Regions from separate parts of the Streptomyces sp. NH27 genome, predicted to be linked through region 2. Evidence: riboswitches for the same ligand, from Rfam matches in the RefSeq annotation. Region 2 holds a riboswitch; the other holds the start of a gene.
What was found. Region 2 has a riboswitch for S-adenosylmethionine ahead of AC13HU_RS32175 (aminotransferase class V-fold PLP-dependent enzyme). Riboswitches for the same ligand answer to the same signal wherever they lie in the genome.
Positions count from the first base shown of each region.

Region 1 (5,235 bases), on a different contig from region 2:
TGGGGCCCAGGGTGACCTTGACGGCGTCGGCGAGCTGGTTCATCCCGCGCTCAAGGCCGCGCCGTGCCTCCTCGTCGAACGCGATGATCTTGGCCATGGTGAAGTGTCCTCCGCGGACTGGGTTGTTTGCGCTCGGGACCGTGTGGTGCCCGCGACGGACGACCCGCCGGCCACCGGTTCCTTCCCGGCACCCGCACGACCCTCACCGACCCGGCCCTGCTGTCACTCTCACACGGAGAGTGCTAACGCCAATGATTAGCACTCTCCCCCTACGAGTGCAAGCGGTTCCCTCCGGGGGTTGAGCCGCGCGCAGGGTGCCGCCGCGGGCGGCGGCACCCACTCCCCGTGGGCAGGGGTGCCCTTGCGGCGTCGGCCGCACCCGCGCGGACCTGCGCGTTCGGCTGCTTCGTGGCGCGCCGTGCCCGCCGGCCCGGCCACCGCGGCGAGTTGCCGGACCACCGGCCGGTGAGTGGTTGCTCGCGCAGTTCCTCGCGCCCCTGAGATGCGCCTGCTTCCGCAAGGGCGCCCCGTCACCCCTGGGGCGCGACCGCAGTCCGCGAGGGCGCCCGGGGCGGACAAAAGGGGGAGCCGCACCCCGGGGGGATGCGGCTCCTCCGTGTGAAAGGTCGCGTCGATGGCCGAACGCGCCGTGAAGTCAGCCGGCGAGACGGACCATGTCCGCCTGCGGCCCCTTCTGACCCTGCGAGATCTCGAACTCGACCCGCTGGCCTTCTTCGAGGGTGCGGTACCCGTCCATTTGAATCGCGCTGTAGTGGACGAAGACATCCGCACCACCGTCGACCGCGATGAAGCCGTAGCCCTTCTCCGCGTTGAACCACTTGACGGTGCCCTGAGCCATTCCTAACTCCCCTATTGCCGGCCCTATCGCGGCCCCGCACTTCGCGGGCCCGGGTCAGACCTCACCCGCCCGTTGACCCCTTACCACCAACAGGTGGGGGCCCTGGGGGGCGTGCGCCGGAACGCGTCGACCGCGGCTGAATGTATCTGCACGGATGCCGTCTGCAACAGGTCAATCGGACGAGAATTCTGGGCGCGACCCATCGGAAATAACCCGAGAAAAAACGATAAGCCAGGGCAACCCGGGCCGGACATAAAGGGCGAAGCGGAGAATTCGCTCATGAATTTGGCGATAAATCACCGCAGCCGGCTCGGTCAGGTGTCCGCGCTACGAGATTGCCCCCGGCAACTGTACAACTCTTCAACTACCGCCCCGTGACACGGATGCCCCGTCCACCCGAAGGGGTGAACGGGGCGCAAACCGCCAGAACCCGCACCAGCCGGCTCAACTCCCGCCGGACGGCGGCCGGTTCAGCCGCCGAGACGAAGTTCGTCCGCGAGGTTCAGCCGCCGGCGACCGCGGGAATGATCGAGACACTCGCGCCATCCGGCACGGCCGTCTCGAGCCCTTGGGAAAACCGCACGTCGTCGTCGTTGACATACACGTTCACAAAGCGCCGCAGCTTTCCGGCGTCATCGAGCACGCGCGCCGAAATGCCCTTGTGGTCGCGCTCGAGCGAGTCGATCACCTCGGCGAGGGTCGAACCCTCGGCGGGCACCTCGGCCTGGCCGCCGGTGTAGGTGCGGAGAATGGTGGGGATACGTACGGAAGCACTCATGCGAGGCCAGCCTCTCGGAATGCGGCAAGGGTCGGGCGGATGGTCGCGGTCGGTCCGGTGGTCGGCGCCACCGCGTCCAGGGTCTTCAGTCCGTCGCCGGTGTTGAGCACGACGGTCTCGGCGGCCGGGTCCAGTTGCCCGGACTCGATCAGCTTCTTCAGCACGCCGACGGTCACACCGCCCGCGGTCTCCGCGAAGATGCCCTCGGTCCGCGCGAGCAGCTTGATCGCGTCCACGATCTGCTCGTCGTTCACGTCCTCCACGGCCCCACCGGTGCGCCGGGCGATGTCCAGGACGTACGGGCCGTCCGCCGGGTTGCCGATCGCCAGCGACTTCGCGATGGTGTCCGGCTTCACCGGCCGTACGACGTCGTGCCCGGCCTTGAAGGCCGCCGCCACCGGGGAGCACCCCTCGGCCTGGGCACCGTAGATCTTGTAGGGCTTGTCCTCGACCAGGCCGAGCGCGATCAGCTCCTTGAGGCCCTTGTCGATCTTGGTGAGCTGGGAGCCGGACGCGATCGGGATGACCAGGTTGTCCGGCAGCCGCCAGCCGAGTTGCTCGGCGATCTCGTAGGCGAGCGTCTTGGAGCCCTCGCCGTAGTACGGCCGCAGGTTGACGTTGACGAAGCCCCAGCCCTCGCCGATCGGGTCGCCGATCAGCTCGGAGCAGAAGCGGTTCACGTCGTCGTACGAGCCCTCGATGCCGACCAGTTGGCCACCGTAGACCGCGGCCATCACGACCTTGCCGGCCTCCAGGTCGTGCGGGATGAACACGCAGGAGCGGAAGCCCGCCCGGGCGGCTGCGGCGCCGACCGCGCCGGCCAGGTTGCCGGTGGAGGAGCAGGAGAGCGTGGTGAGCCCGAAGGTGCGGGCGGCCTCCAGCGCGATCGCGACCACCCGGTCCTTGAAGGAGTGGGTGGGGTTGCCGGAGTCGTCCTTGACGTACAGGCCGCCGGTGACGCCCAGTTCGCGGGCGAGGTTGTCGGCCTTGACGAGCTTGGTCCAGCCGGGGTTGAGGTTGGGCTTGGTGGCGACGTCGGCGGGCACCGGCAGCAGCGGGGCGTAGCGCCAGATGTTCGTCGGCCCGGCCTCGATCCGCGCGCGCAGCGCCTCGGGGTCGCCGGTCGGCAGGTCGTAGGCGACTTCGAGCGGCCCGAAACACTCCAGGCAGGCGAAGACCGGGCTCAGCGGGTAGCGGGTGCCGCACTCCCGGCAGGACAGCGCCGCGGCCGGTCCGAACGGTGCGGGTGCTCCGGCGTCCTGGGCACCCTGGGTGCCGGGGGTGGAGTCGGTGGTACTTGCGACGGTTTGCGCAGCCATGACAGGCGAGGCCCTTTCTCCTCATCTTCCTCGCACGCGGGCGCGTCACGAGACGGAATTGGCACCTTCCCCACCGTGCTTGACCTCGCGGTCGGCGGGAGGGTTGCCGGGGCTTCTACGGGCCGTTCCCTCTGCCCCTCTGGATGAGCGGTATGGCGACCGGGCCGGTGCGGACCGCACCCGTCGCGTTTGTCCCGCGTCCTGCCCCCGGCATGCGGTGGCGTCACGCGTTGTTCAAGACTGTAACCGACACGGGTGGCGGTTGAGATAGTCGTCCGCACCGCGAGATGGATCACATGCCGGGCATCGGGCCGGCGCGAGGGAGAGGACTCACGTGCTCGACGAGGTGGAGCACTGGCTGCACAGCCGGTCGTGGTCGGCCGCCGACCGGCCGCTTGACCTGCTGCTCGCCGCCAAGCGCGCGGCCGGCGCCCAGGGCACGATCAGCGTGGTGCTGCCGGCACTGGACGAGGAGGCGACCGTCGGCGCCATCGTGGCCGCGATCCGCCGGGACCTGATGTCCGCAGCGGTGCCGCTGGTGGACGAGGTGGTCGTCGTCGACTCCGGCTCCACCGACCGTACGGCCGAGGTCGCCGCCCGGGCCGGCGCCCGCGTGGTCGCCCGGGACCTGATCCTGCCGCGGCTGCCCCCCGTGCCCGGCAAGGGCGAGGTGCTGTGGCGGTCGCTCCTGGTGACCAGCGGCGAGATCGTCTGCTTCGTCGACGCGGACCTGCGCGAGTTCGACACCCGCTTCGTCTCCGGGATCGTCGGGCCGCTGCTCACCGAACCCACCGTGCAGCTGGTCAAGGCGATGTACGACCGCCCGCTGGAGACCGACGGCGCCGTGCTGCCCGCGGGCGGCGGCCGCGTCACCGAACTCGTCGCCCGCCCCCTGCTCAACCTGCACTGGCCGCAGCTGGCCGGCTTCGTCCAGCCGCTCGGTGGAGAGTACGCGGCCCGCCGCTCGCTGCTCGAACGGCTCCCCTTCCCGGTCGGCTACGGCGTCGAACTCGGCATGCTCATAGACGCGTTGGGCCTGGTCGGCCTGGATGCTCTCGGGCAGGTCGATGTCGGGGTGCGGCACCACCGGCACCAGGACGGCCAGGCACTCGGGCGCATGGCCGCGGCGATCTACCGGACCGCGCAGGTCCGGCTCGCCCGGGGACACCTCGTACGGCCCCGACTCACGCAGTTCGGCCGCACCGGCACCTCCTTCGTGCCCAGCACCCACCCGGTCGACACGGAGGAACGGCCCCCCATGGGCGCCGTCCCGGAATACCTCGCCCGCTACGCGGCGTAACAGGGCGTTACGGAAGAGGGTGCCCCGAAGGGGCGCGGGGAACTGCGCGAGCAACCAGAGCGGTGGCGCGCCGGGCCCGCAGGCCCAGCCCCCCGCGGCGAGTATCCGGACCACCGGCCAGTACTGGGCGGACGGGGGCACCTGCCAGGCGCCCTGGTGGGCGCCGCTGCCCGGAGGGCACCCTCCCCGGGGGAAGCCGTGGGGCATCGCAACGGGCGAAGGGCGCCGAATACACGTTTGAGCTGCGCAGCAAATGGCTAGGCTCGCGGCATGGAGGGATCTTCGCAGGGTGCCCGGATTCTGGTCGCGTCGAATCGCGGCCCTGTGTCGTACACCGTGGAACCCGACGGCGCCCTGGGGAGCCGTCGAGGTGGTGGCGGCGTCGTCTCGGGGCTGAGCGCGATCGGCCCGGACGCGGGCGCGGTATGGGTGTGCGCGGCGCTGTCGGAGGGCGACCGGGAGGCGGTGCGGCGCGGGGTCGCGGAGCCCGGGGTGCGGATGATCGCGGTGCCGCCGGAGGTGTTCCAGGCGGCGTACAACGACATCGCGAACTCGGTGCTGTGGTTCGTGCACCACCTGCTGTACCAGACCCCGTTCGAGCCGGTCTTCGACGAGGAGTTCCGCGGCCAGTGGGCCGCCTACGCGGCGTACAACGAAGCGTTCGCCGACGCGCTCGCCCGGGAGGCCGCCGAGGGCGCCGCCGTCCTCGTGCAGGACTATCACCTCGCGCTGGTGCCCGCGCTGCTCCGCGAGCGCCGCCCCGACCTGCGGATCGGCCACTTCTCGCACACGCCGTGGGCTCCGCCGGACTACTTCCGCCTGCTGCCCGACGACGTGGCCACGCAACTGCTCGAAGGCATCCTCGGCGCCGACCGGGCCGCGTTCCTCACCCGTCGCTGGGCCGCCGCGTTCGCCGCGTGCTGCGCCGACGTGCTCGGCGCCGAGGTGTCCGCCGACGGCGACGCGGTCACGTACCGGG
Region 1 is NZ_JACEGK010000033.1:14,303-19,537, reverse strand. Features, by position in the region: gene groL (chaperonin GroEL) at 1-97, opposite strand, end outside; gene AC13HU_RS05180 (cold-shock protein) at 656-859, opposite strand; gene AC13HU_RS05175 (ubiquitin-like small modifier protein 1) at 1,362-1,637, opposite strand; gene thrC (threonine synthase) at 1,634-2,956, opposite strand; SAM riboswitch class I at 2,975-3,106, opposite strand; gene AC13HU_RS05165 (glucosyl-3-phosphoglycerate synthase) at 3,291-4,256, shown strand; gene AC13HU_RS05160 (alpha,alpha-trehalose-phosphate synthase (UDP-forming)) at 4,527-5,235, shown strand, end outside.
Region 1: another riboswitch for S-adenosylmethionine. It lies ahead of thrC (threonine synthase); the one in region 2 lies ahead of AC13HU_RS32175 (aminotransferase class V-fold PLP-dependent enzyme).

Region 2 (4,538 bases):
GTCACGTCCTTGCCGGGGCGGTCCACCAGTTCGACCTGGTCCACCGCGTTGCACCAGCGGCAGCGCACGGACTCCACGGTCTCGCCGAGCACCTCGGTCTCCTCGGTACGCGGCTCACCGCCCAGGTCGAGGTGGATGTACTCGACAACGCGGGTCGACCGGGTGACATCGAACCTGGTCAGGTTGCCGCACAGCGTGCAGCGCCACCGGGTGGTCGCGGTCGGCAGGGGAACCGTCATCGGCTCCGCACCTCTTCTCGTCTCGGTGCGTCTACTGGGCGGACTATGGCTCACCCATACCCATCGCGAAGGGCGTGTGTGCCCCGGTCACCCTACGGCCTCGGAGGTCCGGCGCGCTGCGGCGAGGCGGTCCTTGCCGGTTGGTCCCGTTCCGTCATGATCAGTGCATGGTCATCCCGGTGTACGACAAGAACCCGGTCCGCCGCCCGCCGGTCGTGACCTACACGCTCATCGGCATCTGCACCGCGGTGTTCCTCCTCAGCCCGCTCTCCGGCTTCGTCCGGCTCTACGGCAGCGGGCACGCGCTCCAGTGCGCGCAGGCGGTGTACTTCGACCGCTGGGGCGTCATCCCCAGCGAGCTGTTCCACGGCCGGATCCCGGTCGACCAGCTCGACCTGCCGACCGGCTGCCACACCCCGGGCGCGTTCACCAAGGTGCCGTTCCTGTCCGTGCTCACCTCAATGTTCGTGCACGGCGGCTGGCTGCACCTGATCGGCAACATGCTCTTCCTCTACGTCTTCGGCGACAACGTCGAGAACCGCATGGGCCGGGTCCGCTTCGCCCTCTTCTACCTCGCGGCCGGCTACCTCGCCACGTACGGCTTCGCCTTCGCCAACACCAACGACACGCAGAGCCTGGTCGGCGCCTCCGGGGCGATCTCCGGTGCCCTCGGCGCCTACCTCTACCTCTATCCCAAGGCCCGCGTCACCAGCCTCTTCCCCTTCCTCTTCTTCGTACCGCTACGGTTCCCCGCCTGGGTCGTGCTCGGCTTCTGGTTCGTCCTCCAGTGGCTCGCCGCCCAGACCGCGCAGGGCGGCCCCGGCGTCGCCTACCTCGCCCACGTGGTCGGCTTCGCCCTCGGGTTCCTGTGCGCATGGGCCTGCTACCGGCCACGGCGTAAGGTGAGCGTCGTCATCGGACCCACCCAAGGAGACGTCCAGCCGTGATCACCGCGATCGTGCTCATCAAGACCTCAGTGGACCAGATCCCCGAGATCGCCGAGTCGATCGCTTCGCTGGATCACGTCAGCGAGGTGTATTCGGTCACCGGGACGTACGACCTCGTCGCGCTGGTCCGGGTCGCCCGCCATGACGATCTCGCGGACATCATCCCCGGGCAGATCTCCAAGATCCCGGGGGTGGAAGTGACCGACACGCACGTCGCGTTCCGCACGTACTCCCAGCACGACCTGGAGGCCGCGTTCTCCATCGGGCTCGACTCGTAGCAGCCCGCACGCAGTGCCACCGCGAGGTCCGGGAACTCACGGGACCGGGCAACCCGAGCGGTCCCGTCACCGTACGGGCACGCACCGCCCGGCTTCCGTGCGGTAGCGCCACGCGGCGCCGTCGCGGACGAGGGTCCGCACGGCACCGAGGAACCGATCGATGTGTTCCTCGGGCGTGCCCGCCCCGAAGCTGACCCGCACGGCGTTGAGTGAGCGCTCGCCGGGCGCGGCGTCGGGCGCCCCGCACTCCCCCGGCTCGTCCGGCTCCGTGTCGAGCAGGGTCCGCACCAGCGGGTGCGCGCAGAACAGCCCGTCCCGCACCCCGATCCCGTACTCCGCCGAGAGCGCGGCCGCGAAGTGCGAGGAGTTCCAGCCGCGGACGACGAAGGAGAGCACGCCGACCCGGGCGGAGCCGGACCCGAAGAGGGAGAGCACGCGGACCTCGGGGAGCTCGGCGAGCCCGTCCCGCAGCCGGGCGAGCAGTTCACGCTCACGGGTGACAAGGGAGTCGAAGCCGGCCTCGGTGAGCGCCTTGCACGCGGACGCGATGGCGTACGCGCCGATCACGTTGGGCGAACCTGCCTCGTGCCGGGCAGTGCCGGAGTTCCACTCGACGGACAGCCCGTCGCCGGAGCGCGCGACCTTGCGGGTGGCCCCGCCGCCCGCGAGGTACGGCCGCGCGTCTTGCAGCCAGTCGGCCCGGCCGGCCAGCACCCCGGCGCCGAAGGGCGCGTAGAGCTTGTGCCCGGAGAAGGCGACCCAGTCGACGTCGAGCGCGGTGATGTCCACCGGGTGGTGCGGGGCGAGTTGGGCGGCGTCGAGCACGATCCGCGCGCCGTGCCGGTGTGCGGCGGCGGCCAGTTCCCGTACCGGCCAGATCTCGCCCGTGACGTTGGACGCGCCGGTCACGCAGACCAGCTTCGGGCCCTTCGGGGCGCCGTGCAGCGCCACGTCGAGGGAGGCGACGGCCTGCTCCGGGGTGCGCGGGGCGGGCAGGTACTCGACCTGCGCGCCGTCGGCACGCTGCCAGGGCAGCAGGGCGGCGTGGTGCTCGGTGTCGAAGACGAAGACGCGGGTGCCGGCCGGGAGGGCGGCGGCCAGCAGGTTGAGCGAGTCGGTGGTGGAGCGGGTGAAGATCAGCTCGTCGTCCGGCCGGCAGCCGAGGAACTCCGCGACGGTCTCGCGGCTCTGCTCGAACAGGTCGGTGGACAGCTGCGACAGGTAGCCGGCGCCGCGGTGCACGCTGCCGTAGTAGGGCGCGTAGGCGGCGACGTCGTCCCACACCCGCTGCAGGGCGGGGGCGCTGGCGGCGTAGTCGAGCGCGGCGTACCCCACTTCCCCACCGGTGACGAGCGGCACCCGCACATCCCGGCCGAGCACGGGCAGCGGAGCGGGCGTACAGGTCGGGCAGTCGGTGGCGGCGGTGCCGATGGCGCTGCGGGCGGCGTCGGCGGTGGTACCAGTGGTGCTGGTGGTGACAGTCAAGGCGAACTCCCGGCGGAAGGCAGGCGAAAGCACCACGAAGCGGCAGCCGAAAGCGGCTGCGCGGGCGGCGCGGAGCATGGTGATCGGGCGGAATTGCTGGTTGCAGAACCGGGGCCGACTGGCCCTAACGCATTCGCTTGCTCATGAAAGAACTCCCAAGTCCGGCTTGCTGTGAGCCTCGCTGCATCACAGCCTGGTCATCACCCGGGGCACCCCGCCTCGGACGGAGGGTTGCCGGACAGCGAGCCGGGGCCTTTGCGCTGTCACTCGTGACCTGGAACAGGATTCTGCCATACGGCGACGCGGGCGCAAGGTGCCGTCCGGGAAGTGGACGGCACCTCACACCCGCGCCTTCATACTTCGCACCGATATGCCCGGATATACGCCCACCGGCTGTACGCGTCCGCGTACGTTCCGGCGTTCGGGCCCGTGCCGCGTCTCACGCCCGGGTGGCCGCCACCCACCGCTCCAGCACGGCCTCGGCCGCGCCCGAGTCGATCGACTCCGCGGCCCGCGCCAGGCCCCTGGAGATGCGCTCCTCCAGCGTGCCGCCGTCCGCGGGCGTCAACGCGGTCAGCGCGGCGGCGGAGTTGAGCAGCACCGCGTCCCGCACCGGCCCGCGCTCACCGGCGAGCAGCCGCCGGGCCACGTCCGCGTTGTACGTGGCCTCGCCGCCACGCAGCGCCTCCACCCGCACCAACTCCAGGCCGACGTCCCGCGGGTCGAAGCCGGTGTGCTCGACCTTGCCGTCCCCGACCACCCACACCTGCGAGGTCGCGGTGGTGGTCAGCTCGTCCAGGCCGTCGTCACCGCGGAACACCAGCGCGGACGAGCCGCGTTCGGCGAGCACCCCGGCGAGGATCGGCGCCATCCGCAGATCCGCGACACCGGTCGCCTGCGCCTTCACCCGGGCCGGGTTGGTCAGCGGGCCGAGGAAGTTGAACGGCGTCGCCACCCCCAACTCGCTCCGGGCGGTGGCCACATGACGCAACGCCGGGTGGAACCTGACGGCGAAGCAGAAGGTGATGCCCACTTCCTGCGCCACCTCGGCGACCCGCTGCGGCGCGAGGTCGAGGTTGACGCCGAGCGCCGCCAGCACGTCGGACGCGCCGCTCTTCGACGACGCCGATCTGCTGCCGTGCTTCACCACCCGCGCGCCGGTGCCGGCCACCACGATCGCCGACATCGTGGAGATGTTCACGGAGTTCGACCGGTCGCCGCCGGTGCCGACCACGTCCACGGTCGGGCCCGGCACCTCGATCGTCGTCGCGTGCGCGTACATCGCCTCGACCAGTCCGGCGATCTCCGCGACCGTCTCGCCCTTGCTGCGCAGCGCCACCGCGAAGCCGGCGATCTGTGCGTCGGTGGCTTCGCCGCTCATGATCGAGTTCATCGCCCACGCGGTCTCCGCAGAGCTGAGGTCGTCACGGCGGATAAGGGCACCGAGGACGTCCGGCCACGAGTGCGCGGCCCCGGGTTCGCCTCCGGCGGGGTGCACAACGCTCATGGCTTCACGCTCCTGGAATACGGCAACACGTCTTCGCGCACCCTATCGGTGGCGGGCCCCCCACAACGGCCCGGGCCGGACC
Region 2 is NZ_JACEGK010000573.1:291-4,828, forward strand. Features, by position in the region: gene AC13HU_RS32160 (hypothetical protein) at 1-239, opposite strand, end outside; gene AC13HU_RS32165 (rhomboid family intramembrane serine protease) at 407-1,186, shown strand; gene AC13HU_RS32170 (Lrp/AsnC family transcriptional regulator) at 1,183-1,464, shown strand; gene AC13HU_RS32175 (aminotransferase class V-fold PLP-dependent enzyme) at 1,531-2,895, opposite strand; SAM riboswitch class IV at 3,107-3,224, opposite strand; gene trpD (anthranilate phosphoribosyltransferase) at 3,389-4,456, opposite strand.